DNA from 3 places in the Streptomyces sp. YJ-C3 genome. Region 2 is predicted to be linked to each of the others. Evidence: riboswitches for the same ligand, from Rfam matches in the RefSeq annotation. Region 2 holds a riboswitch; each other region holds the start of a gene.

Region 1 (7,598 bases), 1.2 Mb from region 2:
TTCGTCCTGCTGCGCCGTTCCCTGGTCCAGCACGGCAGGCACGAGATCGAGTCGCTGAACTACTCGCCGCTGACGTGCGACATACGGGCCGCGGCGGCGCTGCTGGCCCGGCATGTCGAGGAGCTGTGCGAGCGGTCGGGCCAGGAGCGGATCGACATCGTGGGTCACAGCCTGGGCGGGCTGATAGCGCGCTACTACGTGCAGCGCCTGGGCGGCGACCAGCGGGTGCGCACGCTCGTCTCGCTCGGCACCCCGCACGGCGGCACCCGGGTCGCGCCGCTCGCGGACGCGCATCCGATCGTGCGGCAGATGCGCCCCGGTTCACCGGTCGTCGAGGAGCTGAAGGGGCCGGCGCCCGGCTGCCGTACGCGTTTCGTGAGCTTCTGGAGCGATCTCGACCGGCTGGTGGTGCCGCTGGAGTCGGCGTGCGTCGACCACCCGGATCTCCTCGTGCAGAACGTGCGGGTGACGGGCATCGGGCATCTGGCGCTGCCGGTGCACCCGGCCGTCGCGACGGGGGTCCGCCAGGCCCTCGACGCCGACCCGACGACGGAAGGAGTGCACGCCGCCGACTCGGTCGGCGGCCTGACGGTGGCGTGACTCTGGCGCCGGAAGAGCCCGTTCGCGTCGAACACATCTCGAACTCAGAGCCAAGGCTCTGCCCACAGTTCACCGAAAGGCGGCCGATTGCCCGTTTCCATCGGGCATGAAACCTGCCGAAGATTGTCGTGCCCTCGTACCGCCGGGTACAGTCGCCGCACTGCTCTGGCAGCCCCTGTTGTCGAGGCGAAAGAGAAGTTGGTGAACGACCGTCATCCGTCGGGGACCGCGCACTACGCGGCACACGACGGTTACTCCACGACCAGCTTCGCCACCGATCCGCTCTTCGGTGACCTGCCGGGCGACAGCTCGTACGACACGGGTTCCTACGACACCGGCCAGTGGCACACCGCCGGTCAGCAGCAGTACGCCGACCCGTACGCCACGTCGGGCTTCGACACGGGTGCGTTCGACACGACGACGTACAGCGCGGCCGCGTACGACACGGGCACGTACGACACCGGCAGTTACGACACGACCGCCATGTGGGCGGGCGCCGGTTACGGCCAGCAGCACACCGCTCAGTGGACGGCGCAGCCCTACGAGACGCAGACTTTCGAAACCCAGACCTTCGAGACGCAGACTTTCGAGACGCCGGTCTTCGGTACGACGGCGTACGACACGGGCGCGTACGACGCAACGGCGTGGAACTCCGACGGGACCCCGGCCGTTCACGAGACCGCCGTCCATGACACGGTTCTCCATGAGACCGGTGTCCATGAGACTGCACTCCACGAGACCGGTGTCCTCGAGACCGCCGCACTCCACGAGTACGTGCCGGACCAGTACAACCCCGTCGAGTATCCCCAGGCGCACGACGAGCCCGAGGCCGGGTCGGACTCCGGGCCGGGTTCCGTGCCGGAGCCCCGGGCGGAGTCCGATGCGCGTGAACCGGCTCCCGCCGAACCGGAGTTCACGTCGCGGGCCGCGTCCCGCGCCGCCGGAAGGTCCCGTCGCCGTGTGCCCGCCAAGCGTTCCGCGCTGCTGACCGTCGCCGTGCCCTCGGTGTGCGTGGTCGGGGTCGCCGGGATCGCGGCGGCGTCCGTGGGCAGCATCGGCGGCGGGGACGACGGCAAGGAGACGCAGGCAGCGGCGGCGCCCGACGCGAGCGCGGTGAAGCCGTCCGTCGCCAACAACAAGCTGGACACGCAGCTCAAGGATGTGTCCGCGGACGCGGGCGACTTCGCCGACCGGGCGAGCCGCACGCAGGAGCGGATCGACCTGAGGGCGAAGCAGGAGGCCGACCGCAAGAAGGCCGCCGAGGAGGCCGCGCGCAAGGAGGCGCTGCGCCCCAAGTTCGCTCTGCCGGTGAAGCAGCGCGGGCTGAGCGCCTATTACGGACAGGCCGGTATCAACTGGATGTCCGTGCACTCCGGCATCGACTTCCCGGTCTCGTACGGGACTCCAGTGATGGCCGCGACGGACGGCACCGTGCGCACGCAGTGGAACAGCGCGTACGGGAACATGGCGATAGTGACCGCCAAGGACGGTACGGAGACCTGGTACTGCCACCTCTCCGCGCACACCGTGATGAGCGGGCCCGTGAAGGCCGGTGACGTGATCGCGCGGTCGGGCAACTCCGGGAACTCGACCGGACCGCACCTGCACTTCGAGGTACGGCCCGGGGGCGGCTCGGCGATCGACCCGCTGCCGTGGCTGCGCAGCCACGGCCTGGATCCCACGTAACCGCGTAGCGCGTAACCGCGTAACCGCTACAGCTTCTCGACCGGCGCGTACCGCAGCAGCAGACGCTTGGGCTTGGGGTCGCCGAAGTCGATCGTCGCCTCCGCGTTCCCGCCCGATCCGCTCACGCCCACCACCGTGCCGAGGCCGAACTGGTCGTGCGTGACACGGTCGCCGACGGCCAGGGACACCACCGGCTTCTCGGTGGCGCGGCGCGTGGCGAACGCCGGCGTCGTACGGGAGCGGGACGACGACAGCGACGCGGCGATGCCGCCGCCGATGCCCTTGGTGGACGGCGCCGGCGCCGAAGCGCCCGTGCGCTTCCACTCCAGGTGCGCGTCCGGGATCTCCTCCAGGAAGCGGGAGGGCGGGTTGTACGAGGGCTGGCCCCAGGCGCTGCGCATCGTCGACCGCGTCAGGTACAGCCGCTCCCGCGCGCGCGTGATGCCCACGTACGCGAGGCGCCGCTCCTCCTCCAGTTCCTTGGTCTGGCCGAGGGAGCGCATGTGCGGGAAGACGCCGTCCTCCATGCCGGTCAGGAAGACCGTGGGGAATTCGAGGCCCTTGGCGGTGTGCAGGGTCATCAGGGTGATGACGCCGCTGCCGTCGTCCTCCTCGTCGGGGATCTGGTCGGAGTCGGCGACGAGCGCGACGCGCTCCAGGAAGTCGGAGAGGGTGCCCGCGGACGCGCCGCCGTCCTCGCCTTCCTCCGCGCCCTCGGCCGCCGCGCCGGACTCCTGCTCGAATTCCAGGGCGACGGCGGCGAGCTCCTGAAGGTTCTCGATGCGGGTCTCGTCCTGCGGGTCCGTGGAGGACTGCAGCTCGGCGAGGTACCCGGTGCGCTCCAGGACGGCCTCCAGGACCGTGGCCGGGCCGGCGCCCGACTCCACGATGGTCCGCAGGTCCTCCATGAGGGTGTTGAACCGCTTCACGGCGTTCGTCGAGCGGGCCGCCATGCCGTACGCCTCGTCGACGCGGCGCAGTGCCTGCGGGAAGGAGATCTTCTCGCGCTGCGACAGTGCGTCGATCATGGCCTCGGCTCGGTCGCCGATGCCGCGCTTGGGCACGTTCAGGATGCGGCGCAGCGGGACGGAGTCCTCGGGGTTCGACAGGACCCGCAGGTAGGCGAGGACGTCCCGGACCTCCTTGCGCTCGTAGAAGCGGACGCCGCCGACGACCTTGTAGGGCAGGCCGACGCGGATGAAGATCTCTTCGAAGACACGGGACTGCGCGTTCGTCCGGTAGAAGACGGCGACGTCGCCGGCCTTCGCGTCGCCCGCGTCCGTGAGCCGGTCGATCTCCTCGGCGACGAACTGGGCCTCGTCGTGCTCGGTGTCCGCGACGTAGCCGGTGATCTGGGCGCCCGCGCCCGCGTTGGTCCACAGGTTCTTGGGGCGGCGCGACTCGTTGCGCTCGATGACCGCGTTGGCCGCGGAGAGGATCGTCTGGGTGGAGCGGTAGTTCTGCTCCAGCAGGATCGTCGTCGCGTCCGTGTAGTCCTCCTCGAACTGGAGGATGTTGCGGATCGTGGCGCCGCGGAACGCGTAGATGGACTGGTCGGCGTCACCCACGACGCAGAGCTCGGCGGGGTCCGCGTCGTTGCCCTCCGCGTCCTGGGCCGGGCCGACGAGCTCGCGCACCAGCGCGTACTGCGCGTGGTTCGTGTCCTGGTACTCGTCGACCAGGACGTGGCGGAAGCGGCGGCGGTAGTGCTCGGCGACGTCGGGGAACGCGCGCAGCAGGTTCACCGTCGTCATGATCAGGTCGTCGAAGTCCAGCGCGTTGGCCTCGCGCAGCCGCGACTGGTACATCGCGTAGGCCTGGGCGAGCGTCTTCTCGAATCCGTCGGCGGCCTGGCCGGCGAAGTCCTCCTCGTCGATCAGCTCGTTCTTCAGGTTCGAGATCTTGGCGCTGAAGGACTTCGGCGGGAACTTCTTCGGGTCGAGGTCCAGGTCGCGGCAGACCAGGGCCATCAGGCGCTTGCTGTCGGCGGCGTCGTAGATCGAGAACGACGAGGTGAAGCCGAGCTTCTTCGACTCGCGGCGCAGGATGCGCACGCAGGCGCTGTGGAAGGTCGAGACCCACATGGCGTTGGCGCGCGGGCCGACGAGGGACTCGACGCGCTCCTTCATCTCGCCCGCGGCCTTGTTCGTGAACGTGATCGCGAGGATCTGGCCGGGGTGCACGCCGCGCTCGGCCAGCAGGTAGGCGATGCGGTGGGTGAGGACGCGGGTCTTGCCGGAGCCGGCGCCCGCGACGATGAGCAGCGGGGTGCCACCGTGCACGACGGCCGCCCGCTGGTTCTCGTTCAGCCCGTCGAGGAGGGCCGCCGGGTCGAGGGCCGGGCGGGGGGCGCCGTCGCGGTAGTAGGCGTCCCTGGCCGGGGGCACGTCGAACTTCCCGCCGAACAGGTCGTCCGGGATCGGCTCCGGCGCGGGGCCGTCGTGCTCGTCCTCGGGCGGCGGCGGGGGCTCCTCCGCGCCGCGCTGGAGGCTGGCCAGGAAGTTGTCGTCAAAGAGGCTGCTCATCGCTCTACGAGTCTAGGCCGCCCCACTGACACCCCGCCGCCGCCTTCACCACACCGCCCGTCCGAGCAGGTCAGCGGCTTCGGAACGCGCGGGTCGGCCGGGCCCGGACACCGGACGCCCCCTCGTCACACTCCATGACGACACCTTCACAAATAGTGAGTGAAGCCCACACACTCCCGCATCCCCGACAAGCGCATGGACGAAATGCGAACAAATCGCCGCAGACCATGAGGGGTTGGCCGCATACGGCCAGGTGCGGGGCCGCGGAGTCGCCAAGGTCACGAAAATGTATCGGGCATATCGAACATCAACCTTCACAGCAGCAACACGAGTTGGCTACGGTGCTGCGCGGGCAGCCCGTCCCCCCGCTCGCGAACAACGCGGCGACCGGGCAGCCCCCGCTGAGTTCCGTACGCCGAGAGGCAGGGAACCGGGGACCCAACCGACCTTGGGGTGAATCGGCTCAACGGCCCGGCACCATCGGGCAGTTGACCGTAGGGCAGCCTTCCGTACGCCCGAACCCGACAGCTAACCCGGTAGGCGGACCACGGAAGGAGTCGCCTCCTTGGCGTCGCACCGCAAGCCGCGCACCCGCTCCCGGATGTCGGGCGGCCTTCGCACCACCCCCGCGGTCGGGATCACGACCGCCGCCCTCACCTCGGTGGCCCTGCTCTCGCAGACGGCACAGGCCGCCCCCGCGCAGCCGGCCAGGCCGAGCCTCGAAGAGGTGCAGAAGAAGGTCGACACCCTGTACCGGCAGGCCGAGGTCGCCACGCAGAAGTACAACTCCGCCAAGGAGCAGACCGACAGCAAGAAGAAGCAGGTCGACCAGCTCCTCGACGACATCGCGCAGCGCACCGAGAAGATGAACGCGGCCCGCCAGGACCTGGGCCGGTTCGCCGCCGAGCAGTACCGCTCGGGCGGGGTCAGCGACACCGCGACGATGTTCCTCGCCGACGACCCCGAGGACTACTTCGCGCAGAACCACCTGATGAGCCGGATGACCGCCAGCCAGAAGAAGGCGGTCGACGACTACCAGGAGCAGCAGCGCGCGACCGCGAAGAAGCGCACCGAGGCGCAGGAGAACCTCCAGCAGCTCACCTCCTCGCAGACCGAGCTGAAGACCTCGAAGCAGAGCGTGCAGTCCAAGCTCTCCGACGCGCGCCGGCTGCTGTCCGAGCTGACGGCCGAGGAGAAGCAGCGGCTCGCGGCGATCGAGAAGAAGAAGGAAGAGGCGGCCCGCAAGAAGGCCGCCGAGCTCGCCCAGAAGCAGAAGGCCGAGGAGGAGCAGAAGCGGAAGGCGGCCGAGGAGGCGGCCCGGCAGGAGGACGGCTCGGGTACGTCGTCCGGATCGGGGTCCGGCTCGTCCGGCTCGTCCGGCTCGTCGTCGACCTACGCGGCCAAGGCGGCGAAGGCGCTGGCGTTCGCCAAGTCCCAGGAGGGCAAGCCGTACGTGTGGGGCGCCACGGGCCCGGACTCGTACGACTGCTCGGGGCTGACCCAGGCGGCCTGGAAGGCGGCGGGCATCTCGCTGCCGCGCACCACCTGGGACCAGGTGGAGGTCGGCACGACCGTCCCGCTCTCCGACATCCAGCCGGGTGACCTGGTCTTCTTCTACGACGACATCAGCCACGTCGGCCTCTACCTCGGCGACGGCATGATGATCCACGCGCCGAAGCCGGGGGCGTACGTCCGCGAGGAGTCCATCTACTACGACGGCACGGGGTCGATCCACAGCGTGGTGCGCCCCGCCTGACCGGATCCGCGGTTACGTTCGGGCGGTGCAGCACCGCCCGGACGTGATCCCGCAGTCCTTCTGGTCCCAGCTCCCGCCCGCCGCCGGTGCCGCCGTGATGGCGACCGGCATCGTCTCGGTCGGGTTCCGGCTGACCGGGTACGCCGTCCTGTCCGGTGTCTTCCTGGTCCTTGCCGCGGCGCTCTGGGCGGTGCTGGCCTGCGATTTCCTGCTCCGTCTCGTCCGCGACCGCGGCCGCTGGGAGCGCGAGGCGGACACGCCGCCCGCGCTGACCGCGGTCGCGGCGACGTGCGTCCTCGGCACCCGGCTCTCGCTGGCGGGCCTGCAGGCGCTCGCCGAGGCGCTGCTGGTGATCGCCGCGCTCGTGTGGCCCGTGCTGCTCCTCGCCGTCGTCCGCCACTGGAAACCGCGGATGCCGGGGCTCGTCTTCCTCGTCTGCGTGGCGACCCAGAGCCTGGCCGTGCTCGGGGCGACGCTGTCGGCGGAGCTGGGCGTGGCCTGGCTCGGCCACGCGGCGGTGGTGGTGTTCTGGTGCGGGATCGTGCTGTACGTCGTCGCGTTCGCCCGGTTCGACCGCCGGCAGGTGTTCGAGGGGGCCGGGGACCACTGGATCGCGGGCGGGGCGCTGGGGATCTCGGCGCTCGCGGCGGCCCGGCTGGTGCTCGCCGGGCGGGCCGGTGACCTCTGGAACTCCGACGTCACCGGGGTGCTGCGCGACATGTGCGGGGTGCTGCTCGCGCTCGACCTGGCCTGGTACGTGGTGCTCGCGGTGGCGGAGGTGCTGGAGCCGCGGTTCACGTACGACGTGCGGCGCTGGTCGACGGTGTTCCCGATGGGGGTGACGGCCGTGGCCACGCTCTCCGTGGCCACCGCCGTCGAGACGTCCTGGCTCAAGGGGCCGGGACAGGTGCTGTTGTGGATCGCGGTGGCCGTCTGGCTGGTCACCGCGGTGGGGGCGGCCCGCTCGGCCGGGGCCGTCAGGTCCAGAGCACGGCGATGAAGATGTTGGCCACGGTGAGGCCGCCGACCGC
Region 2 (7,598 bases):
AGCGACCGAGCACCGGCTGGCCAACGGCCTGCGTGTGGTGCTCTCCGAGGATCACCTGACCCCGGTCGCGGCGGTCTGCCTCTGGTACGACGTCGGCTCGCGCCACGAGGTCAAGGGCCGTACGGGCCTGGCTCACCTTTTCGAGCACCTGATGTTCCAGGGCTCGAAGCAGGTGCACGGCAACGGTCACTTCGAGCTCGTCCAGGGCGCGGGCGGGTCGCTCAACGGCACGACGAGCTTCGAGCGGACGAACTACTTCGAGACCATGCCCGCCCACCAGCTGGAGCTCGCGCTCTGGCTGGAGGCCGACCGCATGGGCTCGCTGCTGGCCGCCCTCGACGAGGAGTCGATGGAGAACCAGCGGGACGTCGTGAAGAACGAGCGCCGTCAGCGCTACGACAACGTCCCCTACGGCACCGCGTTCGAGAAGCTGACCGCCCTCATGTACCCGGAGGGCCACCCGTACCACCACACGCCCATCGGCTCCATGGCCGACCTGGACGCGGCCACCCTCGAAGACGCGCGGAACTTCTTCCGCACCTACTACGCGCCCAACAACGCGGTGCTCTCCGTAGTGGGCGACATCGACCCCGAGGAGACGCTCGCCTGGGTCGAGAAGTACTTCGGCTCCATCCCCGGCCACGACGGCAAGGCCGCCCCGCGCGACGGTTCCCTGCCCGAGGTGATCGGCGGGCAGCTGCGCGAGGTCGTCGAGGAGGAGGTCCCCGCGCGCGCCCTCATGGCGGCCTACCGGCTCCCGGAGGACGGCACGCGCGCGTGCGACGCCGCCGACCTCGCCCTGACGGTCCTCGGCGGCGGCGAGTCGTCGCGGCTCTACAACCGTCTGGTGCGCCGCGACCGCACCGCCGTGGCCGCCGGGTTCGGACTGCTGCGCCTGGCCGGCGCGCCCTCCCTGGGCTGGCTCGACGTGAAGACCTCCGGAGACGTCGAGGTGCCGGTCATCGAGGCCGCCGTCGACGAGGAGCTCGCCCGGTTCGCCGAGGAGGGTCCCACGCCCGAGGAGATGGAGCGCGCCCAGGCCCAGTTGGAGCGCGAGTGGCTGGACCGGCTCGGCACCGTGGCGGGCCGCGCCGACGAACTGTGCCGCTACGCCGTACTGTTCGGCGACCCGCAGCTCGCGCTCACGGCCGTGCAGCGCGTCCTCGAGGTGACCGCCGAGGAGGTCCAGGAGGTCGCCAAGGCCCGCCTGCGCCCCGACAACCGCGCGGTCCTCGTGTACGAGCCGACGGCCCCCGCCGACCCCGATGACGAGAGCGACGAGAACGACGAGGAGGCGGGCCGGTGACCGAGCAGCTCGCGACCATGGACTTCCACCCCCAGCCGCAGGCCGGCGCGGCCAAGCCGTGGGCGTTCCCCGCCCCGGAGCGCGGCGAGCTCGCCAACGGCCTGACGGTGCTGCGCTGCCACCGTCCCGGCCAGCAGGTCGTCGCCGTCGAGATCAACCTGGACGCGCCGCTGGACGCCGAGCCCGCCGGGCTCGACGGCGTCGCCACGATCATGGCGCGTGCCTTCAACGAGGGCACCGACAAGCACTCCGCGGAGGAGTTCGCGGCGGAACTGGAGCGCTGCGGCGCCACGTTGGACGCGCACGCCGACCACCCCGGCGTCCGCGTCTCCCTGGAAGTGCCGGTCTCCCGCCTCCCCAAGGGGCTGGCCCTGCTGGCCGACGCCCTGCGGGCGCCCGCCTTCGCGGACAGCGAGATCGAGCGCCTCGTCCGCAACCGCCTGGACGAGATCCCGCACGAGAGCGCCAACCCGGCCCGCCGCGCCGCCAAGGAGCTCTCCAGGCAGCTCTTCCCGGCCGGCTCGCGCATGTCGCGCCCGCGTCAGGGCACCGAGGAGACCGTCGCCGCCATCGACGCGGTGGCCGTGCGCGCCTTCTACGAGAAGCACGTACGTCCCGCCACCGGGACCGTCGTCGTGGTGGGCGACCTGACGGGCACCGACCTCGACGCCCTCCTCGCGGACACGCTCGGCGCCTGGACCGGCGACACGAGCGAGCCGCGCCCGGCGCCGCCGGTCACCGCGGACGACACCGGCCGGGTCGTCGTCGTGGACCGTCCGGGAGCGGTGCAGACGCAGCTGCTCATCGGCCGGATCGGGCCCGACAAGCACGACCGCGTGTGGGCGGCGCAGATCCTCGGCACGTACTGCCTCGGCGGCACGCTCACCTCGCGCCTGGACCGCGTCCTGCGCGAGGAGAAGGGCTACACCTACGGTGTGCGGTCCTTCGCCCAGGTGCTGCGGTCCGCGCCCGACGGGACGGGCGCGGCGATGCTCGCCATCAGCGGCTCCGTGGACACGCCGAACACCGGACCCGCGCTCGACGACCTCTGGAAGGTCCTGCGCACGCTGGCCGCCGAGGGCCTCACGGACGCGGAACGCGACACGGCCGTGCAGAACCTGGTGGGTGTGGCCCCGCTGAAGTTCGAGACGGCCGCGGCGGTCGCGGGCACCCTCGCCGACCAGGTCGAGCAGCAGCTGCCGGACGACTTCCAGGCCCGGCTGTACCGCCAACTCGCCGAGACGGGCACCGTGGAGGCCACTGCGGCGGTCGTGAACGCCTTCCCGGCCGACCGGCTGGTGACGATCCTCGTGGGCGACGCCGCGCAGATCGAGGAGCCCGTCAGGGCCCTCGGCATCGGTGAGGTGACCGTGGTCACGGGCTGACCCCCGTCCCGCACGCCGCACGAAGCCCCGATGGTCACGCCGACCACCGGGGCTTCGTGCTGTCGCTCACGTCCGTCCACGACCGACCTTGGATCACGAATGTCCGAATTGGGGCGGAGGTTGCCTGTCTGGTCTGTGGCATGCACTACAAAAGCCGGGATCCGTTTGTTGATTAAAAGATGTCCCGTTTAGCGTCGGTCCGGCTGTCCGCCAGACCTACGTCGCGCCCGCGACACCGGACAGTCATCGCCGAGTCCCCCACGGCGCGAGCCAGGGGAGCCGGGGACCCACCGCAGTCCCTGGGGTGAATCGGACGCTCTTCCCGTACGGGGAGGGTGTCCGTAGGAGACCTTCCTGCTCCGAACCCGTCAGCTAACCCGGTAGGCGAGAGGGAAGGAAAGGACCAGCCACTTCATGGCGTTCACCCGTGCCACCGGGAAGCACCGTCGTCCCAGCCGTCTCACGCGTACCACCGCGCAGGTCGCGGGTGTCGCGGCGATCACCACGACCGGTGTCCTCGGAGGCCTCGCCGCCCCCGCTCTCGCCGCCGACAACGCGGCCGCCGACCAGAACGGCCTGACCCAGGCCATCGCCATCGGCGACTCCCTGGCCGACCAGATCGACGCGCAGGCCTCCGCGCAGAAGAAGGCCGCCGCTGAAGCCGCCGCCAAGAAGAAGGCCGAGGCCGAGGCGAAGAAGAAGGCCCAGGAGGCCAAGCGCGAGGCCGAGGCGAAGGCCAAGAAGGAGCGCGAGGCCAAGGAGCGCGCCGCCCGTGAGGCCGAGCGCAAGCGCCTCAACTCCTTCGTGGCACCGATCACCGGCTCCTACGTCTCCACCGCCTACAAGGCGAGCAGCGGCCTGTGGTCCTCCGGCAGCCACACCGGCATCGACTTCCACGCGGCGAGCGGCACCTCCGTGCACGCCGTGGGCTCCGGCACCGTCGTCGAGGCCGGCTGGGGCGGCGCGTACGGCAACAACATCGTGATCAAGATGAACGACGGCACGTACACCCAGTACGGTCACCTGTCGTCCATCGGTGTCTCCGTCGGCCAGGCCGTCACCCCCGGCCAGCAGATAGGCCTCTCCGGCGCCACCGGCAACGTCACGGGCCCGCACCTCCACTTCGAGGCCCGCACGACCCCCGACTACGGCTCCGACATGGACCCCGTCGCGTACCTCCGCTCGCACGGCGTGAACGTCTGACGCATCCGCAGCAGCAGTCCCCGAAAGCCCCGGCCGCCGAGCCGGGGCTTTCGCGTGTGCACGCTGTTCCTGTCCAAAAAATATCCATGGATTCCGGCCTGCCGTCGGAAATTCAAGGAGGGTGGAATAGAGTCACTGGGCGGGCGCGTCGAACAGGTGTCAATCGCGCTTGCACGGGCGTCAATCGACCGCGTTTCGCGGGGATTAAGGCGGAGGTCGGGTCATGCGCATTCCCGCGCACTCGGTATGCACGGCGATCCGCGACGACATCGTCGCGGGTGTCTACGAGCGCGGCAGCAGGCTCACCGAGGAACTGCTCGCGCGCCGCTACGGGGTCTCGCGCGTCCCGGTCCGCGAGGCGCTGCGCACCCTGGAGGCCGAGGGCTTCGTCGTCACGCGCAGGCACGCGGGCGCGTGCGTGGCCGAACCCACCGAGCAGGAGGCCGCCGACCTGCTGGAGATCCGCATGCTGCTGGAGCCGCTGGGTGCCGCGCGCGCCGCGCAGCGTCGCACCGAGGCCCACCTCAAGGTGCTGCGTGGCCTGGTCAGGCTGGGGCAGGAGCGCTCCAGGCGGGGCCAGAGCGAGGATCTGCGCTCCCTGGGCGGCTGGTTCCACGAGACCCTCGCACAGGCCTCGGGAAGCCCCGGCCTGATCACCCTGCTCACCCAGCTCCGGCACAAGATCGCGTGGATGTACGCCGTCGAGACCCCGGCCCAGCCGGGCGATTCCTGGGCGGAGCACGGCGCCATCGTGGACGCGGTGGCCCGCGGCGACGCCGAGCGGGCCCGCTCCCTGACCGCCCTGCACACCGAGCGCGCCGTCACGGCCCACCGGCTGCGCGTCCCCCGTGCGGGCGACCGTGTGAGGACTTCGCAACATGCCGTAAACACGGCGGGGCTCCAGCATTAACAGGGGGGCCGTATACAAAGAAGTGCGGTATTCATCGAATGAGCCGCGCAGTATCTTTTGCCGCCCTGATTAAAGACGTCCAGTGCGGTGTAATTCTGCTGCCCTATTCGGCGTGCTTGAATTTCGCGCGGTGGTGTCCGAATGCGAAAACGGCGGAGCCGCGCGCCCTCGAAGGGAAACGCGCGGCTCCGCCGAACTGATGGGATCAGACGGTCTCGGGAAGCTCCTCGAGGCCCTCGGAGACCAGCTTCGCCAGACGGTCGAGCGCGGCGTCCGCACCCTCGGCGTCGGAGGCCAGGACGATCTCCTCGCCGCCCTGGGCGCCCAGGCCCAGCACCGCGAGCATGGAGGCGGCGTTGACCGGGTTGCCGTCAGCCTTGGCGATCGTCACGGGGACGCCGGCCGCCGTGGCCGCGCGGACGAAGATGGAGGCGGGGCGGGCGTGGAGGCCCTCGGCCCAGCCGACGTTGACGCGGCGCTCAGCCATGTGATGCTGCCCTTCAGGTGTCTCACGGTTGTCTAGACCATTCTCACACACCGTGGAGCGTGCTCGACGCGGACCCAGGTCCCCTCCGAGCACTGCCCTTCGGCCTTCCATAGCCTGCCTCCCACGCGCGCGGGCCGCGACCCGTACGACTGTCGCCCGCTTGTCGGTGGCCAGCCCTACCCTTGCGGCATGGAGACCCCGTCGGACCGGCACGCCTACCCCGCCCACTGGGAGGCCGACGTCGTGCTGCGCGACGGCGGCACCGCCCGGATCAGGCCCATCACCACCGACGACGCCGAGCGCCTGACCAGCTTCTACGAGCAGGTCTCGGACGAGTCGAAGTACTACCGCTTCTTCGCGCCCTACCCCCGTCTGTCCGACAAAGACGTCCACCGCTTCACCCATCACGACTACGTGGACCGCGTCGGCCTGGCCGCCACGGTGGGCGGCGAGTTCATCGCGACCGTCCGCTACGACCGGATCGACCCGAACGGCAGACCCGCCTCCGCGCCCGCCGACGAGGCCGAGGTCGCCTTCCTCGTGCAGGACGCCCATCAGGGGCGCGGCGTGGCGTCCGCCCTTCTGGAGCACATCGCCGCCGTCGCCCGGGAGCGCGGCATCCGCCGGTTCGCCGCCGAGGTGCTCCCCGCCAACACCAAAATGATCAAGGTGTTCACGGACGCCGGATACACCCAGAAGCGCAGCTTCGAGGACGGCGTCGTCCGCCTGGAGTTCGACCTGGAGCCCACGGAGGCGTCCCTCGCGGTGCAGCGCGCCCGTGAGCAGCGTGCCGAGGCCCGTTCCGTGCAGCGGCTCCTCGCCCCCGGCTCCGTCGCGGTGATCGGCGTGGGGCGGGCACCCGGAGGAGTGGGCCGCAGCGTTCTGGACAACCTCAAGGACGCGGGCTTCACGGGCCGCCTGTATGCGGTGAACAAGGCGTTCCCCGGGGACCTGACCGAGGTCGACGGCGTTCCCGCGCACCGCTGCGTCCGCGACATCGACCCGGCCGAGCCCGTCGACCTGGCCGTCGTCGCCGTACCCGCGCCGCACGTGCCCGACGTCGTCGCCGAGTGCGGTGAACGGGGTGTGCAGGGCCTGGTCGTGGTCTCCGCCGGATACGCCGAGAGCGGCGCCGAGGGCCGCGAGCGCCAGCGGGAACTGGTGCGCCAGGCCCGCACCTACGGAATGCGCATCGTCGGGCCGAACGCGTTCGGCGTCGTCAACACGTCCCCGGACGTACGACTCAACGCCTCGCTCGCCCCCGAGATGCCCCGCCCCGGCCGCATCGGCCTGTTCGCCCAGTCCGGCGCCATCGGCATCGCCCTGCTGGCCCGCCTGCACCGACGGGGCGGAGGAGTGACCGGCGCCACGGGGATCTCGACGTTCGTCTCCGCGGGCAACCGCGCCGACGTCTCCGGGAACGACGTCCTTCAGTACTGGTACGACGACCCGGACACGGACGTCGCCCTCATGTACCTCGAATCCATCGGCAACCCGCGCAAGTTCACCCGCCTCGCCCGCCGTACCGCCGCCGCCAAGCCCCTCGTGGTCGTCCAGGGCGCCCGGCAGAGCGGCATCGCCCCCACAGGGCACGCCGTACGCGCCACCCGCCTCCCGTACGCCACGGTCTCCGCGCTGCTGCGGCAGGCCGGCGTCATCCGGGTCGACACGATCACCGAGCTCGTCGACACCGGTCTCCTCCTGGCCCGCCAGCCGCTGCCCGCCGGACCGCGCGTCGCCATCCTGGGCAACTCCGAGTCGCTCGGCCTGCTGACCTACGACGTGTGCCTCTCCGAGGGACTGCGTCCCAAGACGCCCCGGGACCTGACCACGGCCGCCTCCGCGGCGGACTTCCGCGCGGCCCTCGATGAGGCGCTCGCCGACGACAAGACCGACGCGGTCGTCGTCACCGCGATGCCCGCGGTGGGGGAGGGCCCCACCGAGGACGCCGAGCTGGCGGCGGCCCTGAGCGCCGCCGCCGCGGCAGCGCCCACGAAGCCCGTGCTCGTCGTCCACGTCGAACTGGGCGGCCTCGCCGAGGCCCTCTCCGCCGCGACCAGCACCGGCCCCAACGCCCCGGACGCCCCCGACACCCAGACGCCCAGGACTCTCCCCGCGACAGCCGACACCCCCGAAGGCACCCCGCGCCTCATCCCCGCCTACCCCGCGGCCGAGCGCGCCGTCCACGCCCTCTCCGAAGTCGTGAAGTACGCCCAGTGGCGGCGCGACGCGGCCGAGCCCGGCAAGGTGCCCGAGTACGACGGCATCGACGAGTCCGGGGCCGCCGACCTCATCACCGAGCTGCTC
Region 3 (7,598 bases), 990 kb from region 2:
CCCGGCCGTTTTCGGCACCCCGCACCGAGCGGCTCCCGCCGCCGCACACCCGCACCACCCCGCAAGGACCCGCGATGCCCGCACCTGACACCACCTCGCCACCACCCGCCGCCCCGCACACGGCACCGGTCATGCCCACGGCACCCGCCGCGGCCGGCGCGACGGCCGATCCCGACATGAACGAGGTGGTGGGCCGCGACGACCTCCTGCTGCTCACCCTCGACACGCTCCGCCACGACGTGGCGGTGGAGCTGGCCGCGGCGGGCCGCATCCCCCACCTGGCACGTCATCTGCCGGGCGGCACCTGGGAGAAGCGGCACGCGCCGGGCAGCTTCACGTACGCCTCCCACCAGGCGATGTTCGCCGGTTTCCTGCCGACTCCCGCGACGCCCGGCCCGCATCCGCGGCTGTTCGCGGCGCGGTTCGCGGGCAGCGAGACCACGGCGGGCCGCACCTATGTCTTCGACACCCCGGACCTGGTGTCGGGTCTGGCCGCGGCCGGGTACCGGACGGTGTGCGTCGGCGGCGTCGGCTTCTTCAACCGGCAGGGCGCCCTGGGGAGCGTCCTGCCCGGCCTCTTCCAGGAGAGCCACTGGGAGCCCGAGTTCGGGGTCGCGTCGCCCACGTCGTTCGAGGCGCAGGTCGCGCGCGCGGAGCAGGTCGTCGCCGAACTCCCGCACGAGCAGCGCCTGTTCCTGTTCGTGAACGCCGCGGCGCTGCACCAGCCGAACTGGTTCCACCTGCCGGGTGCCACGCGCGCGGCAGGTGACTCGCCCGAGACCCACGCCGCCGCTCTGGAGTACATCGACCGGCACGTGGGGCGGCTGTTCGCGGCGATGAGCGCGCGCCGCCGCTGCTTCGCCGTCGTCTGCTCCGACCACGGCACGGCCTACGGGGACGACGGCTACACCGGCCACCGTCTCGGCCACGAGGCGGTCTGGACCGTGCCCTACGCCCACTTCTTCCTGGAGCCGACCGGATGACCACCACCGCCGAAGCGGCCGGACGCGCGGGGACCGTGTCCGCCGACGCCCCGCGCCCGTACCAGAGTTACGTCTACGCGTATCCGCACAAGACCGCCTACCGGCCGTTGCCCGAGCGTCCCGCGCTGCGCGACCTGTGGCGCGACGAGCCCAAGGGCGCGCTCTCCCTCTATCTCCACATACCGTTCTGCGAGGTCCGCTGCGGCTTCTGCAATCTGTTCACGCGCATCGGCGCACCGGACGAGCTGACGGGCCGCTATCTGGACGCCCTGGAACGGCAGGCCGTGGCGGTGCGCGAGGCGCTCGGCGACGGTCCGGACGTGCGGTTCGCGAACGCGGCGTTCGGCGGTGGCACCCCCACCTTCCTCGACGCGGACGAGCTGGCGCGGCTGTGCGACATCGCCGAGCTGCGGACGGGCGCGGACCTGCGGGCGGTGCCGCTGTCCGTGGAGACCTCGCCCGCGACGGCCACGGCGGACCGGCTCGCGGTCCTCGCGGAGCGCGGCACGACCCGGCTGAGCATCGGCGTGCAGAGCTTCGTGGACGCGGAGGCCCGCGCCGCGGTCCGGCCGCAGCGCCGCGCGGATGTGGAGGCGGCGCTGACCCGCATCCGGGACACGGACATCCCGGTGCTGAACATCGACCTGATCTACGGCATCGACGGCCAGACCCCGGCGAGCTGGCGCGCCTCCCTCGACGCAGCGCTCGCCTGGCGCCCCGAGGAGCTGTACCTCTACCCGCTCTACGTCCGGCCGCTGACCGGCCTGGGCCGGAGCACCGCCCCGCTGTCCGACCACGCCTGGGACGAGCAGCGGCTGCGCCTGTACCGCCAGGGCCGCGACCATCTCCTGGAGCACGGCTACGAGCAGGTGTCGATGCGCATGTTCCGGCGCGCGGACGCCCCGGCGCAGGGCCCGGACGACTACGCCTGCCAGACCGACGGCATGATCGGCCTGGGCTGCGGCGCCCGCTCGTACACCTCGTCGCTGCACTACTCCTTCGAGTACGCCGTCGACATGCGGGAGATCCGCGCGATCATCGACGGCTACACGGCCACCGCCGCCGAGGAGTTCGCGCGGGCGCGGCACGGCCGCCGGGTCGACGGGCGGGAGGCGCGCCGCCGTCATCTGCTGCAGTCGCTGCTGCAGGCCGAGGGCATGCCGCTGGACGACTACCGGCTCCGGTTCGGCGCCGGCCCGTTCGACGACTTCGCGGCCGAGCTCGCGGCGTTCGCCGCGCGCGGCTGGCTGGAGCCGTGGGACGACGGGGAGCGGCTGCGGCTGACGCCCGAGGGCCTGGCGTACTCGGACGCGCTCGGGCCGGAGCTGTTCTCCCCCGAGGTGCGCGCCGCGATGGCCGCGTACGAGCCGAGGTGAGCGGGCCGATGGACCTGACGCTGCTGTACCGGGGGCCGCTGTCCTCGTGCGACTACGACTGTCCGTACTGCCCGTTCGCCAAGCGCCGCGACTCCACCGCGCAGCTGCGCGCGGACCGCGCGGCGCTGGAGCGGTTCTCCGGCTGGGTGGCCGGGCAGCGCGAGGACCGGCTGTCCGTCCTGTTCACGCCGTGGGGTGAGGGGCTGGTGCGGTCCTGGTACCGGAAGGCGATGGTCGAGCTCTCGCACCAGCGGCACGTCGCGCGCGTCGCCATCCAGACGAATCTGAGCTGCCGCACGGAGTGGCTCGCCGACGCCGACCTGGACGCGCTCGCCCTGTGGTGCACGTTCCACCCGGGGCAGACGCCCTACGAGCGGTTCCTCGGCAAGACGCGGGAACTGGCGCGGCGCGGGGTGCGGTTCAGTGTCGGCGTGGTCGGCCTCCCGGAGCATCTGGAGCAGGCCCGTACGCTGCGCAGGGCGCTGCCGTCCGAGGTGTACCTGTGGGTGAACGCGGCGGAGGGCCGTACGTACACGGACGAGGAGGCCGCGGCCTGGACGGCCGTCGACCCCCTCTTCCCGTACAGCAGGCATCCGCACCGCTCGGCCGGGCTGCCCTGCCGGACCGGTTCCTCGGTCGTCTCGGTGGACGGCGAGGGCACGGTGCGCCGCTGTCACTTCGTCCGGGCCGAGCTGGGCAACCTGTACGACGGTTCCTGGCGCGCGGCGCTCGGACCCCGGGCATGCCCGCTGGCGGTCTGCGACTGTCACATCGGCTACGTCCACCTGGAGACGCTGCCGCTGTACGACGTCTTCGCGGGCGGGGTCCTGGAGCGGATACCGGCGGCGCCGGTTCAGGCGGTCAGGACGCCGATTCCAGGTGCGCCTTGATGATGTGCGGGTCCACGAACCCCTTGGCCTCCACGCGGTCCCCGGAGGACTCCCCGCGCAGCCGCCGGCCGATCCACGGCACCAGGAACTCCCGGGCCCAGTGGATGTCGTCGCGCCGCACCTCGAACGTGCCGCGCGGCGGGAGCAGCGGCCAGGGCTGCTCCGGGTCGGCGGGCACGTCGACGCCGAGCATCTGCCCGGCGCGCAGCGCGACGCGGGTGTGTCCTTCGGCGGAGAGGTGCAGCCGGTCCTCGTCCCAGGCCCTGCGGTCCTGGATGGACTTCAGCGACCACAGGTCGAGCATCGTGCAGCCGTGCCGGTCGGCGATGGCCCGTACGTGCATGTTGTACGTGGCGATCTTGCCGCGCAGATGCTTGAGGACGGCCACGTCGCGGGTGTCGAAGCCGGTGGCGACCATGACGGTCCCGGCGGCCTCGGTCAGGCGCACCACGGCCTTCTCGAAGCGCTCGGCCACGTCGTCCGGGTCGGTGCCGGGGCGGATGATGTCGTTCCCGCCGGCGACCAGGGACACCAGGTCGGGGGCGAGCTCGACGGCCCGCGGGATCTGGTCCTCGACGATCTGGTCGATGAGCTTGCCGCGCACGGCGAGGTTCGCGTACTGGAAGGTGTCCTCGGGGACGCGGTCGTCCAGGAGGACGGCGAGCCGGTCGGCCCATCCGACGAAGTTCCCGTCGGGCCCGGGGTCCCCGACGCCTTCGGTGAAGCTGTCCCCCACCGCCGCGTAGGACCGAATCGTGCCGCCGCTGAGTGATCTCGATTCGTTTGCCACGACCACACATCTTTCACCCTCGGTTGTGACCTACGCGACCGTAGCCAGGGGTTGACGCGTGGTGAGAAAACCCACTCGGCGCCCGGGGAATATCCCCGGGCGCCGAGAAGATCGCGCGTGGTGCCGCGGCTCAGACGTTGACGCCGTGCTCGCGCAGGTACGCCAGCGGGTCGATGTCGGAGCCGTAGCTCGGCGACGTACGGATCTCGAAGTGCAGGTGCGGTCCGGTGACGTTGCCGGTCGCGCCGGAGAGGCCGATCTGCTGGCCCGCGGTGACGGTCTGCCCGGAGGAGACGCCGACCGACGACATGTGGGCGTACTGCGAGTAGCGGCCGTCGGCGTGCTGGATGACGACCTCGTTGCCGTAGGCGCCGTCCCAGCCGGCGGAGACGACGGTGCCGGCGCCGACCGCCTTGATCGAGGTGCCGGTGGGCACGACGAAGTCGGTGCCGGTGTGGTAGCCGCTGGACCACATCGAGCCGGACTGGTGGTAGGGCGTGCCACTGGTGCCGTCGACGGGCTTCACGTAGTCGGCCGTGGTGGTGCTCGCCTGCGTGGCCGTGGTGGTGGCGCTCTTGGCCGCGGCGCCGTCCAGCGTGAGCTTCATGCCGGGCTTGATGAGGCCGGAGTCGGAGCCGACGACGTCTTTGTTGGCCTGGTAGAGCTTCTTCCAGCCGCCGTCGACGTCCTGCGCCTTGGCGATCTTGGAGAGCGTGTCACCGGCCTTGACCGTGTAGGTCTTCGCGGCGGTGTCGGCGGTCGCCGCGTGGGCGCCGGTGGCGCCGATGAGCGGCAGGGCGAGCGCGGCCCCGCCGGCCGAGGCGACGGCGGCGGCGCGCGTGACGCGCTGGGACTTCGGGCGGCGGTGCTTTCCCTTGGCGGGCATGGCGGATTTCCTCTCCGTCGCCTGCGAGGTGAGCTGTCGGGTTCGGGCTGGAGTTGCCCGGCCGCGCCCGGTGTACGAGCACGACTTCACCCCTAGCCGCATGGGGAATTCCCTCGGCGGCGTACTGCCTGTGGGTCCCCCGCTCCTGCCGTCACGGGTCGTGGTTCGGAGTCCGGGCGGTGGCAGGACTAGGCGTTCCGCCCGGATTGAAGGGTGACCGTAAGGCAGCACGAAAGGCGGCGACAAGCATCGAATTGACTTATGGTGCCGCTTTCTTGATCGACTGAGAGCTTTCTGTGTCACCCTGCGTCGACGGTCGCGCTTTACCGGCGCCATACCTTCAAGAAAATCAAGGGAATTCCCGAGAGGTGGATTCGAGGCGACCGCCACGCACCGTCACGGCTATGAGCCTGCTCACGCGCCCGGCCACAATCTCCCTTCCCTTGCGGATAGTTGGCGCATAAATACCTAAAACGGACACATGGTTGGCGCCGGAATCCATGTCGTATCGTCGGGAGCGCGCCCGCCGGCGAGCAACGCCGGTGATCCGACCGGGAGGAGCCCCCGTGACGCAGCACGCCCCGTCCACCGAGCCCGAGCTGTCCGGAGTGCGCAACTTCCGCGATGTGGGCGGCCTGCCGACGGTGGACGGCCGGAGCGTGCGGCCGGGCGTGCTCTACCGCAGCGGCCATCTCGCCCACGCCACCGCCGAGGACGCGGCGTTCCTCGCCGGGCTCGGCCTGCACACCGTCTTCGACTTCCGCAACGCCGCGGACCAGCGGCTGGAGGGCGCCGACGTCGAGCTGCCCGGCGTGCGCAATGTGAACCTGCCGCTGTCCGACCCGGCGGACGGCGCCGAGTTCTGGCAGATGGTCCGCGACGGCGACATAGAGCAGCTGCGGTCCCTGCTGTCCGAGGGCCGCGCCGCGGACCGCATGATCACGTCGTACCGCTCGATCATCACCCAGCGCACCGCCGAGCACAGCCGCGTGCTGCGCTCGATCGCCGAGGACAGCGTCCCCGCCCTGATGCACTGTGCGGCGGGCAAGGACCGGGCGGGGCTGTCGATCGCGGTGACGCTGCTCGCCGTCGGCGTGGAGCGCGACGCGATCGAGGCGGACTACCTGGAGTCGAACGCGAAGCACCGCCGCTACAAGGTGCGCCGCAGCGGCACGTCCGCCGACGCCTACTCCCCCGAGGTCATGGAGCTGCTCAGCCCGCTCTTCGACGCTCGCTCCACGTACCTGCACGCGGCCTTCGACACCATCGAGCAGACCTGGGGCGGCACGGACCGCTACTTCGAGGAGGGCCTGGGGCTCACCGCGGCCGAGCGCGACCGGCTGCGCGAGCGGCTCCTGGTCTGACCCGGCTACTCGCCCCCGCCCAGCGTGAACAGCAGGTAGATGAAGGCGGCGAGGGCGTGCCCCGCGAAGACGTACACGAGGACCCGGACCCAGATGCCGCGCGGCAGCTTGTCCTCGATGTCCCGCCGGGCGGGCTGTTCCCCGGCGGTGGGCTCGGTCGCGTCGCTCATGTCAGTCATGTCGGGCCTCCCGGGCCGGACCGGCCGCCGGGCCGAGGCACAGCGCGGCGGTCGGGCTCTGCAGCAGGGTGTGTACGAAGAGGAGCTCGGCCCCGCCCGGGTCCCCCGCGGCGATCCGGTGCGGGGTGAGCGAGTCGAAGTGCGCGCTGTCCCCGGGGTCGAGCCGGTAGGACGTGTCCCCCAGGCGCAGCCGCAGCCGCCCTTCGAGGACGTAGAGCCACTCCTCGCCGGGGTGGACGCGCACGATGTCGCCCTGCGAGCCGTACGGCACGTGGACCCGCAGCGCCTGCATGCCGCGGCCGGGGGAACCGGCCTGGAAGTACGTCCAGCCGCCGGCCTCGGTCGCCTCCATGTCCCGGGCGCGGACGACCGCGTCCCGGTCGGCGGGGGTCTCGCCGAGCAGTTCGGAGACCGTCGTACCGTAGATGCGGGCGAGGGCGAGCAGCATCGGCAGCGAGGGCTGGCGCTGACCGGTCTCCAGGCGCGACAGATGCGCGGGCGACAGACCGGCGGAGCGGGCCGCGGCCTCCAGCGTGAGGGCGGCACGGCGGCGCAGGGCACGCAGCTGGGGCGCGACGGCGGGCAGCTCCGGGGGCTCCGGAACCTCCTTCGGGAGGGCAGGGCTCATACGGTCGATTCAGCCAGAGCCCTGCCCGAGGGGCAAATTTATTGCCTCAGAGGCAAACCGTTCCGGGCGGTCAGCGGTTGGCGACCGCCTGCTTGATCAGGGTCTTGCTGAAGTCCCACATCAGCCCGCCGCCACTGTGCGCGTCGTCCATCACGGCGGTGAACGCCGCCACGAACCGCTCGACGTCGGCCTCGTCCACCACGAGCGGCGGGATCAGCTTGATGACTTCGAGGTGGTCGCCGGAGACCTGGGTGAGGATCCGGTGCTTCTGCAGCAGCGGCACGACGACCATCTGGGCGAACAGGCCCTTGCGGGCGGCCTGCAGCATGGTCCAGCGGCTGCGCAGCTTGAGTGACCTGGGCCGGCCGAACTCGATGCCGATCATCAGGCCGCGCCCGCGGATGTCGCTCAGCAGCTCGTAGCGGTCGACGAGCGCGGTGAGCCGGGTCTTCAGCAGCTCGCCCATGGCCCGGGCGTTCGCGACGGTCTCCTCGTCCTCCAT

The links. Region 2 has a riboswitch for cyclic di-AMP ahead of ACVHNB_RS09605 (M23 family metallopeptidase). Riboswitches for the same ligand answer to the same signal wherever they lie in the genome.
Region 1: linked by a shared signal. The riboswitch ahead of ACVHNB_RS04045 (C40 family peptidase) and the one ahead of ACVHNB_RS09605 (M23 family metallopeptidase) in region 2 are both predicted to bind cyclic di-AMP.
Region 3: linked by a shared signal. The riboswitch ahead of ACVHNB_RS13795 (M23 family metallopeptidase) and the one ahead of ACVHNB_RS09605 (M23 family metallopeptidase) in region 2 are both predicted to bind cyclic di-AMP.

The regions. Positions count from the first base shown of each region.
Region 1 covers NZ_CM132685.1:915,493-923,090, reverse strand. The annotation lists gene ACVHNB_RS04060 (esterase/lipase family protein) at 1-600, shown strand, start outside; gene ACVHNB_RS04055 (M23 family metallopeptidase) at 802-2,286, shown strand; gene pcrA (DNA helicase PcrA) at 2,313-4,811, opposite strand; cyclic di-AMP (ydaO/yuaA leader) riboswitch at 5,215-5,369, shown strand; gene ACVHNB_RS04045 (C40 family peptidase) at 5,377-6,567, shown strand; gene ACVHNB_RS04040 (tellurite resistance/C4-dicarboxylate transporter family protein) at 6,593-7,567, shown strand; gene ACVHNB_RS04035 (hypothetical protein) at 7,545-7,598, opposite strand, start outside.
Region 2 covers NZ_CM132685.1:2,164,900-2,172,497, forward strand. The annotation lists gene ACVHNB_RS09595 (M16 family metallopeptidase) at 1-1,306, shown strand, start outside; gene ACVHNB_RS09600 (M16 family metallopeptidase) at 1,324-2,691, shown strand; cyclic di-AMP (ydaO/yuaA leader) riboswitch at 2,929-3,093, shown strand; gene ACVHNB_RS09605 (M23 family metallopeptidase) at 3,106-3,894, shown strand; gene ACVHNB_RS09610 (GntR family transcriptional regulator) at 4,118-4,804, shown strand; gene ACVHNB_RS09615 (HPr family phosphocarrier protein) at 5,010-5,291, opposite strand; gene ACVHNB_RS09620 (bifunctional acetate--CoA ligase family protein/GNAT family N-acetyltransferase) at 5,481-7,598, shown strand, end outside.
Region 3 covers NZ_CM132685.1:3,151,547-3,159,144, reverse strand. The annotation lists gene ACVHNB_RS13820 (STM4014 family protein) at 1-88, shown strand, start outside; gene ACVHNB_RS13815 (STM4013/SEN3800 family hydrolase) at 177-983, shown strand; gene ACVHNB_RS13810 (STM4012 family radical SAM protein) at 980-2,359, shown strand; gene ACVHNB_RS13805 (STM4011 family radical SAM protein) at 2,368-3,249, shown strand; gene ACVHNB_RS13800 (SGNH/GDSL hydrolase family protein) at 3,221-4,039, opposite strand; gene ACVHNB_RS13795 (M23 family metallopeptidase) at 4,170-4,925, opposite strand; cyclic di-AMP (ydaO/yuaA leader) riboswitch at 4,929-5,114, opposite strand; gene ACVHNB_RS13790 (tyrosine-protein phosphatase) at 5,492-6,289, shown strand; gene ACVHNB_RS13785 (DUF6126 family protein) at 6,295-6,468, opposite strand; gene ACVHNB_RS13780 (helix-turn-helix domain-containing protein) at 6,461-7,096, opposite strand; gene ACVHNB_RS13775 (aspartate aminotransferase family protein) at 7,167-7,598, opposite strand, start outside.